Regions from separate parts of the Paenarthrobacter sp. NPDC089988 genome, predicted to be linked through region 2. Evidence: riboswitches for the same ligand, from Rfam matches in the RefSeq annotation. Region 2 holds a riboswitch; each other region holds the start of a gene.

Region 1 (7,585 bases), on a different contig from region 2:
ACCGCCAACTTGGTCCTCTCGCGGAGCTCAACACTCCTTGGCAGCCTGCTGTGCTCCGGCTCGTGCAGCTCACTGTTGAAGGGGCGGCGCAGGAAAGCTCAGGCCGCGAGGGAACGCCCAAGCCCGTCGGCGTTTGTGGCGAGGCGGCCGCGGACCCGGCCCTCGCCGTCGTGCTTGCCGGCCTGGGCGTCACCACACTGTCCATGACCGCACGGTCCCTGGCCGCCGTCGGAACCGTACTCAAGACGGTCACGCTGGAACAGGCGCAGGAACTCGCCCGCCTGGCCCTCTCCGCACCGAGCGCCACTGAGGCCCGCGAGTGGGTCCGCGCCAAGCTCCCCGTGCTCGAAGAGCTCGGCCTGTAAGTTCCGGAAGTTCCAACCGCAAGGAGAAACCCATGCCCGAACGCACTGCCACCATTGCCAGCAAGTCCGGACTGCACGCCCGCCCCGCGGCGCTTTTCGCCGAGGCCGCCGGCGAACAGTCGGTGGATGTCACCATCGCCATGCAGGGCGAGCCGGCGGATGAAGCGCTCGACGCCGCAAGCATCCTCTCGCTCATGACGCTCGGAGCCGCGAAAGGGGACGTTGTTGTGCTGCGGGCCGAGGGCGAAGGAGCGGATGAGGCACTGGACGCACTGGTAAAGCTGCTGGAGACGGACCTGGACGCGGTCTGATCGTTGCCGGGAACCCGCCCGCGCTAGGCTTCTGCCATGGCATTGATAGCTCCCCGCGTCACGGCAGGCCTGCCCGCCGACGACGCCCGGAACCTGGCACGATCGCTCCAGGACAGCAACGACATCACGGTGTTCGTCGACGGCACGGTCCACCGCCTGCCGGACCAGGCGAGGGACGCCGTCGTAGACCTTCTGGCCCGGCTGGGCCGTGGCGAAGCGGTGACTGTCAGCAGCGTGGAAGAAATGCTAACCACCTCGCAGGCCGCCGAGCTCGCGGGCATTTCGCATACCTATCTCCGCAACATGACCGACCGCGGCGAGATCCCTGTGGAATACCGGGGAACCCACCGCCGGATCCGGCAGGCGTCGATCATCGCGTGGCTGGAGTCCCAGAAGCGGAAACAGGAAGAATCCGCGGCTGGAGGCGGCACGGGGACCGACGCCGACGCCAGCTGAAATGCGTCCGGCAGATGTCGGAGTGATAAGGATCAAGCAACGATCCAAGCCAACGGGCCAGCACCCGTAAACACCGGGGTTACGCTTGTTTGGTGGGCAATTTCAAAGGGTGGCATATCGTGGCCGGGATGGCCGCAATGGCACTTGCCGCACCCTTGGGGTCCGCTATGGGATTGAACTTCGTAGCCACCTTCATGTTCGCCTGCGTCGTATTCGTGGCGGTGGCCATGTGGACCGAATCACGGATTGCCCGACGCCGGGAGGCAGCCAACGCCGGCAGCGCGCCTGACGCTTCGCGCCCCGCGGGAGACGCCGCCGAATCGGACGACGCCACGCGCGACTGACCCGCGGCGGCCAAGGGAAGGCCTCCAAACAGGGGAAAAAGCCGGCGCTTGCTGTTTGAATAGCCATATGTCTTCGAGGTCCCGCTCTGTGGTTTGGCCGGTGGTGCATGAGGAACGACGCGCCCTCATCAAGGACCTGGAAGCACTGCACGGTCCACTCTGGAACGCTGAATCCTTATGTCCCGGCTGGAGCGTCCATGATGTGCTGGCCCACTTGATCGACTCAGCCAAGACCACTCGCCTGGGGTTCGCCCGACGGATGATCGCCGCCCGTTTCGACTTCGACCAGGACAACGCCGTGGGAGTAGAGCGGGAACGGGCGTCCGATCCACGCCATACCCTGAAGTCCTTCCATGCCGTTGCCGCCAGGACCTCCGGACCGCCAGCTTCTCTGGCCACCCGGCTGGTGGAAGCGTTCGTGCACGGCGAGGACATCCGCCGCCCGCTGGCGATCAGCCACAGCTATCCTCCTGAACACGTGGCCACGGCATTGGACTACCAACTGAAGACCACCACCAGGATGGGCGGCGGCAAGGAGGTCGCAGCAGGATGGCGCCTCGTTGCGACGGATACCGGGTACGCGCGCGGCGAGGGCCCGGAAGTGCAGGGACCCGCCATCTCACTGCTCCTCGCCGTCTCCGGGCGGGCCATTGCAGGCCATGAACTAACAGGCCCGGGCGCGGACGTTTTCCTGCAGCTGGCGCGGGGGTAGGGCGCGGCGACCCTAACCTGGACGGGTGGCGAGAATTCCAGGAACTCGAGTGGTTGATTCGAGCCATCCGGCGAGGTTCCGGTCCAACATCCGAGCCAGCTTCAGGCAAGCCTCGTGGGCCTGCTGCACGGTGAGCCGATGCTGCTGACCGGGGAGCGGAAAGCCAGCCACAAAAGGCTCATGATGGGCAGCCCTGTTTCGTGCGGCATGGACGATGGTGACGACTCCCAATGTCCAGGTCCTTGTGAATTTCACGCCGTCAGCCGTAGCCGCCGATCTTCCACCTCGAAATGCCCTGTTGAGGCAGCTATTCCAAAGAAGCTCATGCGACGCCCGAAATCGCTGTGGTTCCCGCCCTACATATCCCCCCGGTTCCAAAAGTCCCTTCCAGAAGCCGAACATCAAGCCTGCAATGAGGTGGCCGGAGGTGCGCCGTCCCTGCGGCAATTTCGACCAGGCCTCGGCCAGCTTGTTCCGGCTCGGCCCATCCAGCCCAATGTCTGCCGTGTACCAGAAACGCCCGTAGGCAATCTCCAGTTGCTTGGCCATAGCGTTCCTCACGGCCACTTCCACGATTGCGATGTCGGCCAAAAGGGCTGCCGAAACGTCACGATCCCAAATATAGAGCTGTCTCGCCAGCGAGTGATCGTACGAGGCAGCGGCCATGTACGTTGCCATGCGGACTGGGGTGATGGCCTCGTCGAGGGCGCGGCTGTGGGCGCCGTTGGACCAAGTTTGGGCATTGGTCAGTATTCGGCGCTCCTTGCTAGACTGCAGATGAAGTCCCCGGACCCGCCTCTCTGGACATGAGCCATGATGCGGCCGGGGTTTTTTGTACGCCCATTCTAGGTAAGGGGCCGAAACAGAACTCTGCAAAAACCATCTTTTCCACAGGCCTCTCACTGAACGGGAAAGACTTTGAGCGCGAGGAACGGCGTGGCGCCGGGCTGCCCTTGTTGGACGCGGGGCCCGAGGCTAGGCTGGCAGGGCAGTGCAAATCATAAGGTTACTGAGGAAGAGGTTTGGCCATGACGAGCTATGACCCCGAGGACGACCCCCAAACGTTCGGCGTTTCCGGCGCCGCAGAGCCGGACAGCATCCACGAGGATCCGGACATGCGGCAGGACGAAGACCAAGACCCCGCAGCCTCCTCGAATCCGGATCCGGAAGACGGCAACATCACCGGACTGGAGCCGGGCGGCGGAGTGCCTCCGGGAGAAACCCCTCCCGGTGAAGGCAGCATGAGCGGCGACCAAGGCCACGAGGAGTAACCGCTCCACATCAATCGCCAGGCCGCTGCTCCGTTATGGGCAACATCGAGATAGCGGCTTGGCGGCGATTGGGCGCTATTTCAGCCGCAGGATCTCGCCCAGATCGTAGTCGGCCGGTTCCTCCAGCTGCGAGTAGGTGCAACTGTCCGGAGTCCGGTCCGGCCGCCACCGACGGAACTGGGTGGTGTGCCTGAAGCGATCGCCCTCCATGTAGTCGTATGCCACCTCGATCACGAGTTCCGGGCGCAACGGCACAAAGGAAAAGTCCTTCCCGGCACTCCACCGGCTTTGGCCACCGGGCATCCTGGATCCCCCGGCGGACTCCTGGTTGGCCCATTCACCCCACGGATGCTCGGCGAATTCCACCTGGTATGGCTCCAACTCGGCTACCAAGGCTTCCCGCTTGGCCATGGGGAACGACGCCACGACACCCACATGGTGCAGGTGGCCTGAGTCGTCATAGAGCCCCAGCAACATGGACCCCACAACCTTGGCTGTTTTGTGCCAACGGAATCCTGCCACCACGCAGTCAGCCGTCCGTTCATGCTTCGTCTTGAACATCACCCGCTTGTTCGGCTGATAGGTGCCGTCCAGCGGCTTGGACAGCACGCCGTCGAGCCCGGCTCCCTCCAGTTGCACGAACCATTCCTTGGCGCGGTCAAGGTCGGTGACCGCAGGCGTGATGTACACGGGCGGTTCGGCGTCGGCGAGCGCCTTCTCCAGCGCAGCCCTGCGTTCGGCGAAGGGCCGTCCTGTCAGGTCCTCATCCCCCAGGGCGAGCAGGTCGAACGCCACCAGCGAGGACGGTGTCTTCTCTGCGAGCATCCGGACGCGGCTGTCGGCCGGGTGGATTCGCTGCTGGAGCCCCTCGAAGTCCAAACGGTTGCCGGAAATGAGGATGATCTCACCGTCGACTACGCATTTCTCCGGGAGGTTCTTTTGGAGCGCGTCCACGAGTTCGGGGAAGTAGCGGGTCATGGGCTTCTCGTTGCGGCTGCCGAGGACGATCTCGTCTCCGTCCTTGAACACGATGGTCCGGAAGCCGTCCCATTTAGGTTCGTAGTGCCCCACATCCGGGATGTCGGGCACGGACTTGGCGAGCATGGGCGAAACGGGCGGCATCACAGGCAGGTCCATAGGATCATGTCTACCGGCCAGTACATGCCCAAAGCTAGTGTTGACCCATGGATTTGTTGGCCGTGCTGGCTGCCGTACTCTGCGGTCCCGCCCTCGTGGCGCTCCTTTGGATCTGGACCCGGCGCCGGAGCAGTAAGCGTCCGGTGAAACGCGCAGCCTTGGCGGGCGTCCTCGGCATCGTGGACGAGATCTACCGCCCCGAAACCCACCTTGCGCACCAGGTACAAAAGGTCCAGCATGAATTGCCGGCTAGGGCGCCAGCACCGAAGGGTAGGCGATAAGGTCACCTCGAATCCTTGGACGTTCCGTCCGTTACATTAATGTGACTTTACTTCCCTGCTCCTGTACGGTCGAAGGGCGACCCCGATCTCCGCTGGGCCGCTTCCGGGCTGACGCCGAGCTCTGCCGCATCCCGGAATCCGCCAGATCCGCGGCAGAGACGGGGGACCCAGAGTTCCCGGGCCTGCATTCCGCAGGCCCTTGGGGTGAAGCCGCCACGTGCGGCCGGACGGCCTCGTCCGAACCCGACAGCTAACCTCGCAGGCGTTGAGAGGCAATCACCCATGTCCCCAACCATGGATCAGCCGCGCCGTGCCCAGGAGGCCACCGAGCGCACCAAGCCAACCGGACGCCGTCGGGCCCAACCCAGCGGACAGTCCCCCACCAGCGTTGAAAGCACGACGGCGGCATCCGCCGCTGCTGCCAATCCCACCGCTCCTGCGCCCACCGCTCCTGCGCCCATGACGCGCGCGGAGCGCCGCGCGGCCGAGCGCGAGGCAGCCGCCCAGGCTGTCATCGCGCCGGAAGCTTCGGCTTCGGACGATGTTGCTGCTCCTGCCTCAGACCACGTGCCCAGCACGACGGCGGACGATGCCCCTCGGATTGCGTCGACGACGCCCGGGCCGCCGACGTCCGCGATCCCCGTGGTGCAGCCAGCCGAGCCTGCTTCTGAGGCAGAGGCCGCTCCGGCGACGGCCGCCATCCCGGTGGTACAGCCCGCCGAGCCCGCTTCTGAAGCCGAAGCTGCTCCCGCGACGGCGGCTATTCCGGTGGTACAGCCCGCCGGGCCCACCTCCGAAGCCGAAGCCGCTCCCGCGACGGCCGCTATTCCGGTGATGAAGCCGTCCGAGCCTGAACCAGCCACCGCATTCATTCCGACAGTCGCCGCCCCGGCGATCGGCGCATCCGAAGCCCATCCTGAGTCCAGTGCCCAGCCGAAGACGCCTGCACAGATTGCCGCTGCCGCAACGGCCTCCGCGGGCTTGGCAAGCCAGCAGGCCAGAGCGGCCAAGGCAGCTGACGGTTCACAGCCGCGCAGGGCCGCCACTTTTCCCGGTACGGCCACGTCAGCGAGCCCGGCCACGTCGGCCGCCACTGGCAAGTCGACCACCGCAAGCAAATCGGCCTTCGGTTCGTTTGGGGCGTCGTCCTTCACCCGGGAACCGCACTCGGTCCTGACCAAGGCCGCTTCCGTGAAAACGATGGGCCAGCGCATGGCCGTCGTGGCTGGAGCGCTGGGCTTGGTCCTGACGGTGGGTACGGTCAGTCAGGCCTTGGATCTCCCGCTGTTCGGCCAGGACAACCAATCGCAGCAAGCCAGCGGCTCTTCCAAGGACGCCGACGGGCGGGCAACGGGCACCGCATCCCCCGGCCCGACGCCGTCGTACACCACGGCTTCGTCTACGTCCGCAGCCACGACCGACGCGGGCCAGCCCTCAGCCGACGCGGCACCACCCGCAGCCGAGGCACCTGCTGCCGCACCGGCGTCGTCGGCAGCTGCTCCGCAGGTTTCGCTGGCAGCACCCAAGTGGGTCCCGTCCACGACTCCTTCGGCCGTTGCCCCGGTGCCCGGAGTAACTTCCCCGGTCCCGAGCCAGCCTGCAGCGCCGCCGTCGGACACCATCACGGCACCGACGCCGACCCCCACCACTACTCCGACACCCACAGTCACACCGACGCCGACGCCTACACCCACCCAGACGTCCAAGCCGAGGCCCAGCAACGACCCAAAAGCAAGCAGCGCCCCGACGACCAGTGAGCCCACCCTGAGTGTGGACGGCTTGCTGGACCTTGCCAAGGAGGCGCTGAAATGAGCACGCGCATGCCTCGGACAACCACGCACATCGGCTGGCACGGCCGGTACTGCAGCAGCAGCCGGACGGCGTCCTTCCGCCGCCGGATGGGCCGCTGGAGTTGCCAGCGCTTGCGGCGGTCGTAGGATCCAGAGCAAGAAAATGAGGCAGTCACCCGCGCGGGTGGCTGCCTCATTCGCATTGCCGCCGCCAAGTCACCCCAATAACCAGGCGACGACCAGAAGCGCCGCAACGCAGAGCACGGTGGTGCACAGAATCACATCCCGGGCCACAACCGTGCCGCGGCCATAGGGAGAAGCAAAGAGGAACACGTTCTGCCCAGTAGGCAGGGCGGCCATAATGACGCTTGCCAGCAAGTGGTTGCCGTCCAATCCAAAAACAAACCGCGCCAGAACCCACGCCACCACGGGCATGCCTGCCACTTTGAGAAGCGTGGCCACCAAGGTCTCCACCCTCCCGTCCCCCTGCTGCAGCGGCGCCTTCCCTGCCAAGGACATGCCGAAGGCCAAAAGAACCATGGGCACGGCAGCCCCCGCCAGCATGTCCACGGGCTTCTGCACCAACTCCGGCGCGCGCCAACCGGTCAGGGCCATTGCAACGCCAAGACCGGATGCAATGATCATGGGGTTGCCCAGGGGTTGGAGGATGACGCGCTTCCAGTGGATCTTTTCGCCACCCGCCAGGCCAAGGATGGTCACATAGAAGGGCGCCAGGACCAGCAGTTGCACCAGGAGGACCGGGGCGACGTGCTGGGCCGTCCCTACGGCATAGAGGGAAACCGGGATGCCTATGTTATTTGCATTGGCGTAGCTGCTGGCCATGGCACCGACCGCCGTTTCCGCGACGGAGCGGCGAAAGAACAGGAAACTCAGCAAGCAATAGAGAAGCCCCACGAT
Region 2 (7,585 bases):
CCAAGGCCACCGTGGAATGGTCGATGCCGTTGGTGGACCGGTAGCTCACTGCCCGGTCAGTCCAGAGGGAGGCCCAGCATTTGCTGACGGCGTCCAGGACGGAGTCCACGCCCACGACGTTCAGGAAGGTGTCCTGCTGGCCGGCGAAGCTTGCGAAGGCGAGGTCTTCGGCGGTTGCCGAAGACCGGACCGCGACCGGAACGTCGGTTCCCAAGGCGAGGTACGCGGCGCGCACCTGCCTGGCGACTTTCGGCGGAATCCCGGCGTCGAGGACCAACGACCGGGCACGGGCCGCGAGGGAGTTGAGGTGGGCGGGGTCAGGGCCGGCCGGGGAGCCGTTGCGCACCGGTGTCGCGCCCGCCGGGGTACCGCCCGAAGCGGCAGGTTCCGGGCCGCCCGTGGCGCGGGCGCCCGTCGGTTCACCGCCCGAAGCGGCAGGTTCCGGGCCGCCCGTGGCGCGGGCGCCCGCCGGGTCCGCGCCGGAAGCCGCGGCCTCCATAGCCGCGAAGACCCCTTCCATTCCGGCGGACGCCAGCGAATGGCGGTAGGCCGCCGTCGTGAGGCAGAAGCCCGGAGGAACCGGCAGCCCGGCCGCCGTCAGTTCACCGAGGTTGGCAGCCTTGCCGCCAACCTCCGCGAGCATGCCTGCCCGGATCTCCTCCAGCGGCAGGATGAATCCGGAGCCGTCAGTCTCCTGTGTCTGCGGCGGCTCATGTGCCTTTACCCCCGGGTCCTTTGCCCGTGCGCCGGGATCCTGGCCGTCCATCGACCGGCGCCGTTGCCCTATTCAGCCCCGAGCATGGGACCGAAGTTGGCCCGGTCGGCGAGTCGCGGGTCCTCCCGGTCCGGAACCACCATCACGGGGCCCTTGGCATGGTGCAGGACGCCGTCGGATGTGGAGCCAAGGAGCATCCCGGCAAAACCGCCGCGGCCGCGGGTACCCAGTACCACCAGCTCAACGCCCCTGCTCGCTTCCACCAGGACATCCACAGGCGAGCCGTCGGTCAGTTCGGTTTCCACGGTCAATGTGGGGAAGTGGCTGCGCAACCATGCGACACCGGCGTCCAATTGCACCTTGATATCCGCGAACAGGGCGTCCCTGTCCAGCGGCGCGGGCACCCAGGCGAGGGAGCCGCTGTATTGCGGGACGGCGCAAACGACCCGCAGCTTGGCTCCCATCCGTTCTGCCTGCTCGGCAGCTTCCAAAACTGCGATGCGGGCTTGCTCGGAACCATCGACGCCCACCACCACCACGTTCTCCACCGTGCGCGGACCGGCCTTGGCGTGCTCGGCCTTGATGTGGCGGTCCTCGGTGTTCTCCCCGAGGCGGTCGGCGCAGTACAAAGGCACCGTAACCGTGGGGCATTTTGCGTGGGCCGGGAGCGCGCTGCTCACCGAACCCAGGAGCCGCCCAACGAAGCCTCCCCGGCCCCGGCTTCCGAAGACCAGCAAAGCGGCTTCGGTTGAAAGGTCCAGCAGTACCCCGGCGGCATCTCCGTTTTCCACGGAGGCATCCACGTCCAGGTCATAGCCGGCCACCTTTTCCATGGCCTGCTTGACAATCGCTTCCGCGCCCTCGCGGATGACGGAATCGTCCACGGTGGCGTAACCGCCGTCCAGCCCGGAGGCCGCGAAAATCGGCACCGAATAGGCCGTGACGATATGAAGGGGAAGTTGGCGGCGTTCTGCCTCGCGGGCGGCCCACACCAAAGCGCATTGACCGTGTTCCGAGCCGTCTACTCCGACGACGATTCCACCGGGGGCAACGGCTTCTCCGTCGCCGCTCCGGGGTTCTTCAACGTGACTGCCGTGCTGGTCCATGGGGCCCGCCTCTCCACCTGCTGCTTTTGTTCCGGTCATTCTGCCAGAGGTTTCACCCCGCAAGGTGACGCGCCCGGCCTGGTGCGAATATCCGGGGAAAGAGAAGTTCAGGGCATCCCCTTCCACTGCCCACTATTCTCGGTTGCCAAGGCCGAATCAAGGCGACTTTTCGCCGGTCGCATAACGGTCCGGGCTCGGTTTCAGGTGTGGTTGTTGGACTCTGGATGAACAAGTAAAAACACGCTGCCACTGAGGCTATCCACGGCCCTAAAAGTTCTGTAGTGTTCGAGTCACCGAATGGCCGGCAAGCGTGTTCCAGGACACACCCGGCCATTTGTTTGCGGACGCTGGGGGAGCTTGGACGCGAAACAACGCGATGCCTTCGGGCACACACGTCAAGGAGGAGCCAAGCAGTGTCACTCACGCCTGATTCCGGCACAGAGCGCACCACCACCGTGGTGATTGGAGCCGGGCTTTCCGGCCTGGCCGTGGCCAGCGAGCTCAGCCGCTACGGAGTTGGCTCAATTGTTGTGGATGGGTTTGGATCCCTGTCCACATCCGGTCCCTCCGTCCACACGGGAATGCTGCAGCGCTGCGACGCTGCCGACCCCGCGGCCATGCTGGAACGCAACCAGATCCTCCGGCACTTGCGGAACTACGCAGCCAGCCATCAGCTCGACGTGCGGAGCACCACCAAGGCGGTGCGCCTGGATTTCCTGGGAGCCAACCAGGGCCTGCAGCTTGGCGAGCGGGCCGTGCCAGGGCTCTCGGCTCCCGGCGTCAGTGGCCCCGGCCTGGCGACGGCGGGACTCGCACCCTTTGAGTCGGCACCGTTCGACTCAGCACCCTTCGACTTAGCACCCCGCCAGTGGGCCGTGCACACGGCCAGCGGCATCCTTCTGGCGGACCACATTGTGGTGACGCGCTGCGCCCAGAGCCACTTGCGCCGGATGTTGGCCGAACTGGGCATCGCGATCGGGCAGAACCTCGTGGCCGCCATGCGGGCGGTCGGGATGCACCTTGTTGGCGTCGGCGAACTTATCACACCCACGCCCAAGGAAGTGCTGCGGCAAGCGAAGGCCGTGGGACAGGCGATCTCGTCGAAGGTGGCGCTCCCGGCCGGACCGGGCATCGCGATCGCCTGAAGCTCCGGCACAGTGCCGCACCTGGAAACGGGCACCTCGGCCGCCTGACCAACCGGCATGCCCGCTGCTGCGAGCAGCCAAATGTCGCGAGCATCCACATGCCAGGGACCCCGAGTCCCCAGCAAGCCCTTAACAGCCAAAGGCCGGCACCCGGAGAGCAATCTCTCCCAGGTGCCGGCCTTGGTGTTTAAGCGTGAAGCTTAGGCGCCAGCGCGTACGTACGTGATGGGGCCGGTTGCGGTCAGCCAGCTGATCGGGTGGATGCCGGTCTGGTTGCCGTTGATGCCACCGCTGATGGCCTGGCCATTGCCGATGTAGATGGCAACGTGGCCGGACTGGACGATCATGTCGCCGGGCTGGGGATCGCTGACTACCTTGCCGTAGTTCATGAACTGCATCGGAGCGAGGTCACCCACGGGGATTCCTGCCGAGCCGAGGGCGCGCTCCACCATGGCGGTGCAGTCCTGCATGATGCCGATCTGGGCGTAAGCCGAGGCAACCATGGCTGCGTTGACGCTGCCGGCAGGTGCTGCTGCTGCAGGGGCCGCGGCGGCGGGGGCAGCCGCGGTAGCTGCAACAGTAGCCTTGGCGGTGGTGGCCGTAGTGGTTGCCTTCTTGGCCGGAGCCGCAGCCACCGGAGCCGGCTTCTCGATAACGGGAGCCGCGACGGAGGAAACCGCGGGGCGCTCGAAGTTGATGGTGGCCGTTGCAGCTGCGGTGACTACCTTGTTGGGGGTCTCCGCAACGGTTTCGGCAACCGTCGCCGGGCTGGAGTCGCGCTGGACCGGAGCCTGTGCGGGGGTCTCGGCAGCGTGGGCGGCAATGGAGCCGGTCAGGACAAGGCCGGAAGCTGCAGCAATGACGGCTGCCTGGCGGCCAGCGCCGGAAGCATTGCTGGCAACGGCCTTGGAGATGGAGATGAACGGATTGGGACGTGCGATGTCCGCCTTACGACGGCCGCGAAGAATGCGTGAAGACATGAAAAAGCCTCTCCCGATGCCTGCGAGGTTAGCTGTCGGATTCGGATGGGAGTCACCCGGTCACTATCCCCCGCTGTTCAGCGGAAGCCTCGTGACTTCACCCCAAGGCGCGCTCGATGGCGGCCTAAAATGGGTTCCCCGTCTCTGCCGTAGGTTTGTCTGCGAACGGATTCCGGACTGCGGCAGAGCTAGGCAATCAGGCCGGAAGTGCCCCAAAGATGGATCGGGCACAGGTACTACCGTAACGGATGATCACCCCAAAGTCACATTTGAGTAACGAGGAGTTCGCTTTGCGCGTGTCGCGGTAACCCTTTCGAGATTTTCGCAGGTATGTAGAAAACCGCGTCATTCCGCGGAATTATCGCCCTCAGCCTCGTTGGACGCGGCCAACTTCCTGCGGGCTGTAACGGCCAGGAAAACCACCAGGCCGACGGCCACCACGGCGAGGCCCACAATGCTCCAAGGGAAGGGCTGGGAAGCGGCCGGAGCCGACTCGCCGGAGCCGGTCCCCGGAGCGGCCGTTCCCGCGCTCGGAATCACCGCTCCCGAGGCCGAAGCGGACGGTGAGGCGCCCGCGGAGCCGCTCGCCGCCGTCGTGCTTCCCGCGGTGGCCGTGAACTTGAAGGTGCCCTCAATGGGGTGCGAATCGGAGCTGACGACGCGCCACACCACGGTGTACTCACCGGCCGGCGCTCCCGGACGCAACTTTTGGACTGCTTGGTTGTCGATGATTTCGACGGCCCCGTCTGCCCAGTTTTCGCCGCCCGCGGTGACCGTCATGCCGGAGCCGATCGCCAGCGGACGGTTGTTGAAAGTGATGGAGACCGACGCCGGCACGGCCGCCACGGTGGCTCCGTTGGCCGGAGTGGTGGACTCGGCCACGTCGTGCGCGGACGCGGGGGCGGCACCGAAAAGTACCGCCGAGGCGAAGGCAAGGGCGGCAACGACGGCGGCCAGAAGCGGGCGGATGGTACGCATGGGGCGGTTTCTCCTAATGTTGGCTTCCTTACAGACTAGGCGAATCGTCCGGGCGCCCCGTAGCCGCGGGCATAGGATTTGAGAGCACACTCACCCGATCCCCGGAGACCTTCATGCTTAAACAAGGTTCTGCCATAGACCGCTACTTCAAGATTTCCGAACGTGGTTCCACGTACTCACGGGAAATCCGTGGCGGGTTCGCGACCTTCTTTGCCATGAGCTACATCGTGGTCCTGAACCCCCTGATCCTCTCCGGAGCCGACTCCAGCGGAGCGTCACTCGGCTTCACCGCCGTCGCTGCCACCACCGCGTTCGTTGCGGGCATCCTCACCATCCTCATGGGAGCCTGGGCCAAGCACCCGTTCGCCGTGGCCACGGGCCTGGGCGTCAATGCCTTCGTTGCCGTCACCGTCGCTTCGCATCCGGGGCTGACGTGGCCGGACATGATGGGACTGGTGGTCCTGTCCGGCCTGACCATGCTGATCTTGGTCCTCACGGGGTTCCGGACCGCCGTATTCAAGGCCGTGCCGGAAGCACTGAAGACCGCGATCGTCGTGGGCATCGGCCTGTTCATTGCCCTGATCGGACTCGTCAACGCCGGGTTCGTCCGGCGCATCCCCGACGCCGCCGGAACCACGGTTCCCCTGGGACTTGGCGTGGACGGCAAGCTCATGGGCTGGCCCACGCTGGTTTTCGCTGTCGGCCTGATCCTGACCATCGCCTTGGTGGTCCGCAAGGTGCGCGGCGCGATCCTGATCGGCATCGTCGTATCCACCGCGCTGGCAGCGATCCTGGAATTCACACTGCACATCGGCCCGAGCTTCGACGGCAAGAACGTCAACCCCCGCGGCTGGTCCCTCGTGGCGCCGACGCTCTCCGAGTGGGGCGCGCCGGACCTGTCCTTGATCGGCAAGGCGAACCCTTTCGGCGCCTTTGAACATCTTGGCTTCATCGCCGCAGCGCTGCTGGCCTTCGTGATCCTGCTCAGCATCTTCTTCGACGCCATGGGCACCATGGTGGGCCTGGCCAACGAGGCCGGAACCGTGGACGAGCACGGCAACATCCCCAACGTGGACCGTGTGCTCCAGGTGGACGCCCTTGGCGCGATTGTTGGTGGCGGCGCGTCCGTCTCCTCCAACCAGATCTTCGTGGAGTCCGGTGCCGGCATCGGCGAAGGTGCGCGGACCGGGCTGGCGTCCATCGTGACCGGCCTGCTGTTCCTGGTGGCCATGTTCTTCACGCCGCTCATCAACCTGGTTCCGTTCGAAGCCGTTGCCCCCGCACTGGTGGTGGTGGGCTTCATGATGGTGTCCCAGGTGGGCAAGATCGACTGGCAGGACTGGGGCGTGGGCATCCCGGCGTTCCTGACCATCGCCCTCATGCCGTTCACCTACTCGATCGCCAACGGCCTCGGGGCAGGCTTTATCTCGTACGTCCTGATCCGCACCTTCCAAGGCCGCGCCCGTGAAGTGCACCCCCTGATGTGGGTTGTTGCAGCGGCGTTCCTGCTGTTCTTCGGCATCGGAACGGTGGAGGAACTGCTGGGCGTCAAGTAAGTCGCTGCGCCGAGTTGGCATTTGATGACAGTCCGAGGCTCCCGCATTGTCATCAAATGCCAACTCGCGGTTTTTTGAGGGGACGGATGTCCGGTATTTCAGACACTCCGGACCCGGAACTGCTGGCTTTGGCAGTCCGGGTCCGGTGTGCTTTAAGCATGGAAACCAGCGCCTTCACCGTAGATGTCAGCCCCACGCCGTGGACCGGCCGTTTTGATGGCGACGGCGACGAACACCGCCGCTGGTGGCAGGCCGTGGCTCCCCATACTCCGGAGGCCGCAGCAGCCGCCGCGCGTCCCGCCGTCGTGCTTGGCTTCTGCAGTGACGCCGGCGTCAAGCGCAACAAGGGGCGCGTGGGTGCCGCCGCGGCTCCGGCCGCCATCCGTGCCGCGCTGGGTCCCCTGGCCTTCCACCTGGACCGCGATGTTTTCGACGCCGGCGACGTGGTGGTTGAGGGCGATGCCCTGGAAGCGGGACAGGAGCGGGCGGGACGCGCCATTTCAGGACTGCTCGACGGCGGCAACCTCACCGTGGTGCTGGGCGGCGGGCACGAGACCGCGTTTGCCAGCTACCTGGGCGTTGCCGGCTCGGAGGCCGTGCGCAGCGGAAAGCGTTTGGGCGTGCTGAACCTCGATGCCCACTTCGACCTGCGGGACGAGCCGACACCGAGCTCCGGGACCCCGTTCCTCCAGATGGCCCAGGAGGAAGCCGCCGCGGGGCGCGAACTCCAGTACGCCGTCGTCGGTATTTCCGAACCCAACAACACGCGGACGCTGTTCGATACCGCCGACCGGCTCGGCGTGAAATACCTGCTGGACGAAGACTGCTCGCCGGAAGCCGTGGAGACCTTCGTGGCCGACTTCCTGGCCGGGATCGACGTGCTGTACCTGACGATCGACCTCGATGTTTTGCCCGCCGCTGTGGCGCCGGGCGTGAGTGCCCCGGCTGCATATGGTGTGCCGCTGCCGGTAATCAGCGCAGTCTGCAAGCAGGTTGCCGCGAGTGGCGCTTTGCTGCACCTGGACGTGGCTGAATTGAACCCCGAGTTCGACATCGACTCCCGCACCGCCAAGGTTGCGGCCCGGCTGGTCAACACACTCCTGGC
Region 3 (7,585 bases), on a different contig from region 2:
AGCACGTTCAGCCTAGCAAGCAGCTTGAAGACAGATGCGTTCGTTAACGACTGGGCTGCACCGACTTCGCGTTCCAGTGCCTGCGTGCTGTAGATACCAAGGAGAGGCTGTTGCCTGCCGTCGGAAGACACTGCCATGGCTCCTTCGGTGCCATGATGCCCCTCAACTCCCTCAAGGATGGCCGCCACGCCCCGTGAGGCGTGCGGCATGTCGCAGGCCAGCACCAAGGTCCACGGAGCCGGATCAGCAGCCTCAAGTGCGGCAAGCCCCGCGGCAATCGCCGCCGCCGGTCCTGCGAATGCGGGCTCCTCGCGCGCGGACAGGATCCTTTCCGGAAGGCCTTCCTGGTGCGGCCCAACCACCACCGTCCGCGAAGCACCCCGGACTGCGTCCAGGGCGTGCGAAAGGAGGCTCGCGCCGTCGTACTTCAACTCCGGCTTGGGCACGCCACCGAGGCGGGTGGCCCTGCCACCCGCCAGGATCACGGCGTTGAACTCCATCCGCCCAGATTACCCGCAGGGACGGAGCACAACAGAAATCGATCAGGCAGCGGATTCCGGCAAGAGGAACGGGTCCCAATCCGGCGCAGGTTTCTCGAGTTCTTTGATCTGCCACATGGTTCCCGTGGGCACGCCGGGGGTGAACCGAAGTTTCCAGCCCATCTCGGCGAGCGTCTGGTTGCTCTTGGCGTTATTGCATTTCAAGCACGCCGCAACCAGGTTTTCCCAGGAATCCGCGCCGCCCCTGGATTTGGGGTGGACGTGGTCTATGGTGTGCGCTGTCTTCCCGCAATAGGCGCAACGGTGGCCGTCGCGGCGGAGCACCCCGCGACGGCTCACAGCGGTGATCCTGTTGTACCGGGGACGGATGTAGCGGTTGAGGAGAATCACGGACGGACGTCCCAGAATCTCCTGTGGCCCGACGACAGGTTCGCCGCCTTCGGCCACTACGCTAGCTTTCCCAGTCAGCACAAGGACCAGCGCCCGGCGGAAGGTTACTACCGCCAGCGGTTCATATCCAGCATTCAGAACGAGTGTGCGCATGCACGTACCTCTTCACGGCCGCACCCGTCAGGGGCACGAGGGCCGGCTGCCCTCTGCATGTACGGGCTGTGGATCGACACCATAAGGGTAAGCACTTATATGCCGTATCAACGAATTTTCGGACCGGTTCCCGGGCAGTGTCGGCGAATGTTCATGTGCGGGCCACCTTGCCTGGCCCTCTGCGGGGGCTTAAAGCGGAACGCCCCGCAGGGATTCCTGCGGGGCGTTCAAAGAATTTGTATCAGCCGTTCACGCGGATGAAGACCGGGCCGGAGCCGACGTTCACGCTGAAGAGTGCGGTGGTGGATCCGTTCCATCCACCGTGCACTGCCATGCCGTTACCGACGTACACGGCGATGTGTGCCATTCCACCGTAACCACCGTTGGCGTAGTACGCGAGGTCGCCCGGCTGCGCTTCGGCGGCGCTGACGGTGCGGCCGAGGGAGAGGTAGCCGGCGGGCCAGTCGTGGAAGTTGATGCCCACAGCGGCCAGCGAGTTGGTTACCAGCATGGTGCAATCCTGGGTCACGCCGAGCTGGGCGTAGGCCGCCGCGGCGATGGCAGCACCGAGGCCACTGGACGCCGCTGGAGCTTTGGCGGCCGTGGCCGGGTTGCTGACGGCCACGGTGGCGCTGGCGCCAGTAGTAGCAGTGGAGCCGGACGCGGCCTTCTTTGCGGGCTTCTCAACGACGGGAGCCGGAGCCTCCACTGTGGTGACGACCGGGCTCTCGTAGGAGATGGCCACGGTGGAATCGGCAGCGATGGTGGACTGAGTGACTGCCTGGACGTCCAGGGCCGTGGTGGCGGTGGACTCACGCTGGACGTTGGTATCGGCGGCGTTCGCAGCAACGCCACTGGTCAAGACCAGTCCTGAAGCGGCAGCGATCACAGCTGCCTGGCGGCCCACGCCACCGGCGTTGTCGCTGACAGCCTTCGCGATCACGGCAAGGGAGCTGGTCTTGGGGGCCTCAGCTCGGTGCCGTGCAACCTTGTGTGCACTGGTCATTTTGATCTCTTTTCGTTTCCGCACGCGGTTGGGGCACGTGCGGTTTGTGGGCAAGCCAGCACTTGGGGGGCATGCTGGCGTACCCCGAACGGGGTTTTAGCGGAGGGTGAAGAATGAAGACGTGCCGGTGGAAGCCACCGAGTGAAGCAAGGTGCCCTGGCTCGGGTTGAGGGCGCTGATCATCATGCCGTTGCCGACGTAGATGCCAACGTGTGCGCCGCCGTTCTGCATGACCAGGTCACCCGGCTGCGGAGTGCTGGTGGCCTTCATGGCAGTCCAGGCGTTGACGCGGGGAATGCTGATGCCGGCCTGGGCGTAGACCCACTGGGTGAAGCCGGAGCAGTCCCAGCCGTTGGGGGTGGTGCCGCCCCAAACGTAAGGGTGGCCGATGCCCGTGTAGGCGATTGCGGCGAGGCCGGAAGCTGCGGCACTGGAGGCCGTTTCCTTGGCGTTTGAAGACTGTGCGGTGAGGGCGCCTGCGGCCTGGCCACCAGTGGTCTGGTTACCAGCGGTCTGCGAGCGCTGGGTGGTCTGCGAAGCGCGCTGGATCTTCGGGGCTTCCCTGGTGGCCACAACGGGGCTCTCGAAGGAAACGGTGGCCGTGGGCTCAGCAGTGACAACCTCGGTGGTGAGGAGTTGCTGCGTGCTCGTCTCGGCCTTGGAAACATCGGTGTCCGCTGCCTGGGCCGGAAGGCCGACGCTGAGGACGAGGCCGGAGGCCGCCGCGAGAACTGCGGCCTGGCGGCCAACGGTTCCGGCATTCGCTGAAACAGCCTTCGAAAGAGTGTTCAACGGGTGAACCGTCTCGGCGCGGTGGCGCGCAGAAGTAGTGCGTGATGACACGTAGGTAGCCTCTCCCAATGCCTGCGAGGTGAGCTGTCGGATTCGGATGGGAGTCATCCGGCCACGCGCTTCGGGAAGCTTTGTGACTTAACCCCAAGGCCTTCTCTCGAAGACCAAAAGTGGTTCCCCCGCCCCTGCCAGACGAATTATGCGAACGGACCCTGAGTGGTGGCAGAGCTAGGCAATCCACTCAAGTGCATCGGCCCCCTAAAAAGCCGATGCGCTTTAGACGGTACAACAGTTGAACACGAATGTCACATTCAGGTCACGGGGTGTGTCGCGAATGCGAGAGACGACCATCGACTTTGCTTAGAGCCAGCCCATGGGGTCCACGACTTCGCCGTTGACCTGGACCTCGAAGTGCAGGTGGCAGCCCGTGGAGGCACCTGTGGTGCCGCTCAGGGCTACGACGTCACCGCGGTTAACAGTCTGGCCAACCTTGACGTTGAACGACGACAGGTGGTTGTACGTGGTTTCAAGGCCATTGCCGTGATCCACCACGACGCGGTTGCCTCCGCCGTACTCGTGCCACCCAGCGAACGTGACCTTCCCGGCCGCTGCAGCGTGGACCTGGGTGCCGCACTGGGCAACGAAGTCCTGGCCGCGGTGGAAGTCGCCGGTGCCGCCGGTCAGAGGACTGACCCGGTATCCGAACGGAGAAGCCGTGGACAGCGTGTCCAGCGGGCTGCCAAGGGTGCCTTTGGAGGAACTGGCCTGGATGCTGCCGACGGACTGGGCGCTGAGCAACTGCTTGAGCTTGCCGTCGGGATCGGCTTTGGTAGCCACCGCCGCACGGCTGAAGTCGATTTTTGCCGATGCTTCCGCGGAAACCTCAGGCTGGCTGCCACCGGAGACGGCAAGGGCAGCTTCTGTTTGGCCCGACTCGGAGGTGGCCATAACGGGGCTTGTGGCTGGCAGACCGACAGTAAGGGCGAGGCCTGTGGCAGCCAGTGCCACTCCGGCTTTCTGCCCTACGCCACTGGCTGCGGCGAAATCGGCAACCTGGCGCAACGGGCTCTTACGGCGGCGCACCTGACGCTGGGTGTCGCGGGGCCGGATCTCCGTTACGACGCGGGCTGGCCGCAGCTCAGCAGCGGGGCCGGACGCGCGTCGGCGGCCCCTGACGTTCTGCGATGTCAAACTCTGTTCCTCTCTAGAAAGCCTGCGAAGTTAGCTGTCGGATTCGGATCAGAGAGTGCAAAGACCCGGCCCGCACGCAGCGCATACGGCACACAGGTATCCCGGAGGAAATTGCGTAAGTAGGCACTGCTGCTGCGGACTTCACCCCAAGGCTGCTTCTTCAGGCAGCCGATGGTGGTTCCCCCGCCTCTGCCAGTAGTGGATAACACCCCTGATCTGCTGGCAGAGCTCGGCTCCAGATCAGGTAACGCTTTGGTATCGGCGCTAGAAGATAACTATAGGGGATTAAGGCCTTCGGTAATAAATTCGTTATCTTCCGGAGCGCCGCTTTACGGGGTGGGCCCTTAGCATCTTTCGGCGGAAACTGCAGGTCACACCGTTGCACCCGATGATCTTAGTGAGATCAGACACTCCGGCCCGGTACCCAGAAGAGGCACCCATCCTTTTTCGGAAAGGTGCCTCGAAAGTCCTACGCTCAGCCAACCGCCACGAAGACGTGGGCTGCAACTTCGGGGGGCAATTCGAGGGCGCCCTCGATGCCGGGGACGCGGACGGAGATGTACTCCCCTACCCGTGCCAACGAGACTGCCGCACCCGGCCGGATCCCGCCTTCATCGAGTTGGGTCAGGAGTTCGGGCTCAACCTGGATGGGTTCGGCCAACCTACTCACCACAACCCGTGAATCCGTGGCATAGCCGTCCATCGCCTGGATGAGGTTGACGTCACCCTTCAAGGAGATCTGGCTGGCCCGCCCACCGAGTGCTTCCAGGCCCGGGATCGGGTTTCCATAGGGCGACTCGGTGGGGTGCTCAAGCAACTCGTAAAGCCGGCGTTCAACCCGCTCACTCATTACGTGCTCCCAGCGGCAGGCCTCGTCATGCACATAGGCCCAGTCCAGGCCGATCACATCGGCCAGGAGGCGCTCGGCCAGACGGTGCTTGCGCATCACCTCGGTGGCCCGCTTCCGGCCAACCTCGGTCAACTCCAGATGGCGGTCATTGGAAACAACCACCAGGCCATCGCGCTCCATGCGGCCGATGGTCTGGGAAACAGTGGGACCGGAATGGCGCAGGCGCTCGGCAATGCGGGCCCGAAGAGCAACGATGTTCTCTTCTTCAAGCTCCAAGATGGTACGAAGATACATCTCAGTGGTATCGATCAGATCCGTCATCCAGCTCAGCTCTCCTCGAACGCAGTTCTCGCGTAGTGTCCACCGTACCGCGTCCAGACGAGGCGGTCGGTCCCGTGGCGCCGCCCCATGACGCTTCCTCCAGCTTAGCTTATTTGGAATTACTCTGAATAATCCTCATCCGCGTTCCTGCGCACCCGGACAGCACCATTCCACGTGGCGGACTATGACAACCGCAGGTTCCTGCCCGCGCGCCGAGTCAGGCAGAATTGGGGTGTCGAAGGAGCAGTTGATGCCACCTGCCACGACCCATCTTTGACCGATACCCATTGGAGCCACCCGTGAGCGACAACAGCATCACCATTCCCGCCGACCTGCTGCCCAAGGACGGACGCTTCGGCGCAGGACCGTCAAAGGTCCGCCCGGAGCAGGTCGAAGCCCTGTCCGCCGCAGCCACCACCATCCTTGGCACGTCCCACCGCCAGGCACCGGTGAAGAACCTCGTGGGCTCGATCCGCGAAGGACTCAGCACTTTCTTCCGCGCCCCGGAGGGCTACGAAGTTGTTCTTGGCATCGGCGGCTCCACGGCGTTCTGGGATGTCGCAGCGTTCGGCCTGGTAGAGAAGAAGGCCCAGCACCTCTCCTTCGGGGAGTTCGGTTCCAAGTTCGCGGCGGCCACCAACAAGGCTCCCTTCCTGGATGCATCCTCCATCATCAAGTCCGAGCCTGGCACCCGTCCGTCGCCGCAGGCCGAGGCCGGTGTGGATATCTACGCCTGGCCCCAGAACGAGACGTCTACGGGTGTCTCGGCTCCGGTCAAGCGCGTTGACGGAGCCGACGAGGGCTCGCTGATCGTGGTGGACGCAACCTCTGCCGCCGGTGGCCTGGACGTGGACGTCGCAGAGTCCGACGTGTACTACTTCGCCCCGCAGAAGAACTTCGCTTCCGACGGCGGCCTGTGGCTGGGACTCTTCTCCCCCGCTGCGCTGGAGCGCGCTGCCCGGGTGAAGGCCAGCGGCCGCTGGATCCCTGACTTCCTGGACCTGCAGACAGCGATCGACAACTCCAAGCTGAACCAGACCTACAACACGCCGTCGTTGTCCACACTGGTCACGCTGGACGCCCAGGTGCAGTGGCTCAACGGCAACGGTGGCCTGGACTTCGCCAGCAAGCGCACGGCGGACTCCGCCAGCCGCGTGTACTCGTGGGCTGAGGCCTCCGAATACGCCACGCCGTTCGTGGCCAACGCCGAGGAACGCTCCAACGTGATCGCCACCATCGACTTCGACGATTCGATCGACGCGGCGGCGATTGCCAAGGTGTTGCGCGCCAACGGTGTGGTGGACACCGAGCCTTACCGGAAGCTTGGCCGCAACCAGCTCCGGATCGCCACGTTCGTGGCCATCGAACCGGATGACGTTTCGGCACTGCTCGCCAGCATCGACTACGTGGTTGGCGAACTGAAGAAGTAAACACCGTCAGCGGCCGCACGGCCGGAAACACTGAAAGGCGCCTGCCGGAATGGTTCTTCCCGGCAGGCGCCTTTTGTGTCTTCAGTTGTTGCTAGCCGTCGTGGCCGGAGTGGTCCGCGTCTTCGACGGCGTCCCCGGTTTCTCCCGAATCGTCATCCTCGTCGCCATCGCCCTGGGCATCGTCCTCGGCCGCCTTGACCGTCTCCTCGGTGACGTCGTCCTCGGTCTCTTCAACCAACGGCTTCTCGTCCTCCGGCCGCACCCGTTTGGCCCATGGCACCCATTCCGGCGCGAGGATGGAGTCCTCCGACGGCAGGAGCCCCAGCTCGCTGACCGTGACGATCTTGGACCGTGAGTTGCGGGTGACCACCGCATACCACTGCCAGCCGCCGTAACCTGCCAGCTTCGATTCGAAGAGGTGGGTCACTACCCGGTCGCCTTCCGATTTGGCTCCCAGGTGGGCACCTACTTCCCCACGATTGGCAATGCCTTCCACGGCCTGGCGGGCGACGTCGACGGCGGCAGCCAGGTAAGAGTCCGGCTTGCCGGTGCGCCAAACAGGAACGCCGGCGCGAGGCTTGGGGGCTGCGGCCTTGGGTTCAGCGGGCTTCCGCCCGGGAGCTTCCCCGGTGGCAGGGGCGTCCCCGTTTGCAGGAGCCTCGGCAACGGGGAGTGCAGGGGTTTCCTGCGCGCCTCGCCCGGCCTCCATATCCCGTGCGGATTCCGATGTCATGGCGTTCCTAGGCTTCCAGCTCGTCGGCAACCTTGCGCAGCGCCATTCCGATCGCCTTGGCCTTGTTGCCTTCCGGGTACTTGCCCGAGGACAACGTACCGGACAGATTGTCCAGGACGGTGACCAGGTCCTGTACCAGCGGTGCCAGGTCGCGGGCGTTCATGCGCTTGGCCTTGGCGATGGAGGGGGTCTTGTCCAGGACGCGCAGGCCCAGCGCCT

What was found. A riboswitch is a leader RNA that binds a small molecule or an ion and turns the genes downstream of it on or off. The one in region 2 is predicted to bind cyclic di-AMP.
Region 1: it holds a riboswitch for cyclic di-AMP, as region 2 does, so the genes downstream of both, ACIPV6_RS07695 (hypothetical protein) here and ACIPV6_RS06625 (NlpC/P60 family protein) in region 2, are expected to answer to the same signal.
Region 3: it holds a riboswitch for cyclic di-AMP, as region 2 does, so the genes downstream of both, ACIPV6_RS14000 (M23 family metallopeptidase) here and ACIPV6_RS06625 (NlpC/P60 family protein) in region 2, are expected to answer to the same signal.

What each region holds. Positions count from the first base shown of each region.
Region 1 is NZ_JBIVGD010000004.1:157,005-164,589, forward strand. It holds gene ptsP (phosphoenolpyruvate--protein phosphotransferase) at 1-365, shown strand, start outside; gene ACIPV6_RS07655 (HPr family phosphocarrier protein) at 398-676, shown strand; gene ACIPV6_RS07660 (helix-turn-helix domain-containing protein) at 713-1,132, shown strand; gene ACIPV6_RS07665 (hypothetical protein) at 1,225-1,476, shown strand; gene ACIPV6_RS07670 (maleylpyruvate isomerase family mycothiol-dependent enzyme) at 1,544-2,188, shown strand; gene ACIPV6_RS07675 (hypothetical protein) at 2,201-2,854, opposite strand; gene ACIPV6_RS07680 (DUF6480 family protein) at 3,217-3,459, shown strand; gene ACIPV6_RS07685 (ATP-dependent DNA ligase) at 3,535-4,596, opposite strand; gene ACIPV6_RS07690 (hypothetical protein) at 4,644-4,877, shown strand; cyclic di-AMP (ydaO/yuaA leader) riboswitch at 5,007-5,156, shown strand; gene ACIPV6_RS07695 (hypothetical protein) at 5,160-6,689, shown strand; gene ACIPV6_RS07700 (AEC family transporter) at 6,884-7,585, opposite strand, start outside.
Region 2 is NZ_JBIVGD010000003.1:260,959-268,543, forward strand. It holds gene ACIPV6_RS06610 (PEP/pyruvate-binding domain-containing protein) at 1-766, opposite strand, end outside; gene ACIPV6_RS06615 (universal stress protein) at 784-1,821, opposite strand; gene ACIPV6_RS06620 (FAD-binding protein) at 2,235-2,966, shown strand; gene ACIPV6_RS06625 (NlpC/P60 family protein) at 3,167-3,946, opposite strand; cyclic di-AMP (ydaO/yuaA leader) riboswitch at 3,950-4,141, opposite strand; gene ACIPV6_RS06630 (copper resistance protein CopC) at 4,292-4,924, opposite strand; gene ACIPV6_RS06635 (NCS2 family permease) at 5,038-6,480, shown strand; gene hutG (formimidoylglutamase) at 6,639-7,585, shown strand, end outside.
Region 3 is NZ_JBIVGD010000011.1:35,553-43,137, reverse strand. It holds gene ACIPV6_RS14020 (NTP transferase domain-containing protein) at 1-500, opposite strand, end outside; gene ACIPV6_RS14015 (HNH endonuclease) at 543-1,043, opposite strand; gene ACIPV6_RS14010 (NlpC/P60 family protein) at 1,285-2,049, opposite strand; gene ACIPV6_RS14005 (C40 family peptidase) at 2,146-2,841, opposite strand; cyclic di-AMP (ydaO/yuaA leader) riboswitch at 2,897-3,055, opposite strand; gene ACIPV6_RS14000 (M23 family metallopeptidase) at 3,202-4,032, opposite strand; cyclic di-AMP (ydaO/yuaA leader) riboswitch at 4,037-4,277, opposite strand; gene ACIPV6_RS13995 (metal-dependent transcriptional regulator) at 4,508-5,203, opposite strand; gene serC (phosphoserine transaminase) at 5,503-6,633, shown strand; gene ACIPV6_RS13985 (DUF3027 domain-containing protein) at 6,725-7,366, opposite strand; gene ACIPV6_RS13980 (cold-shock protein) at 7,374-7,585, opposite strand, start outside.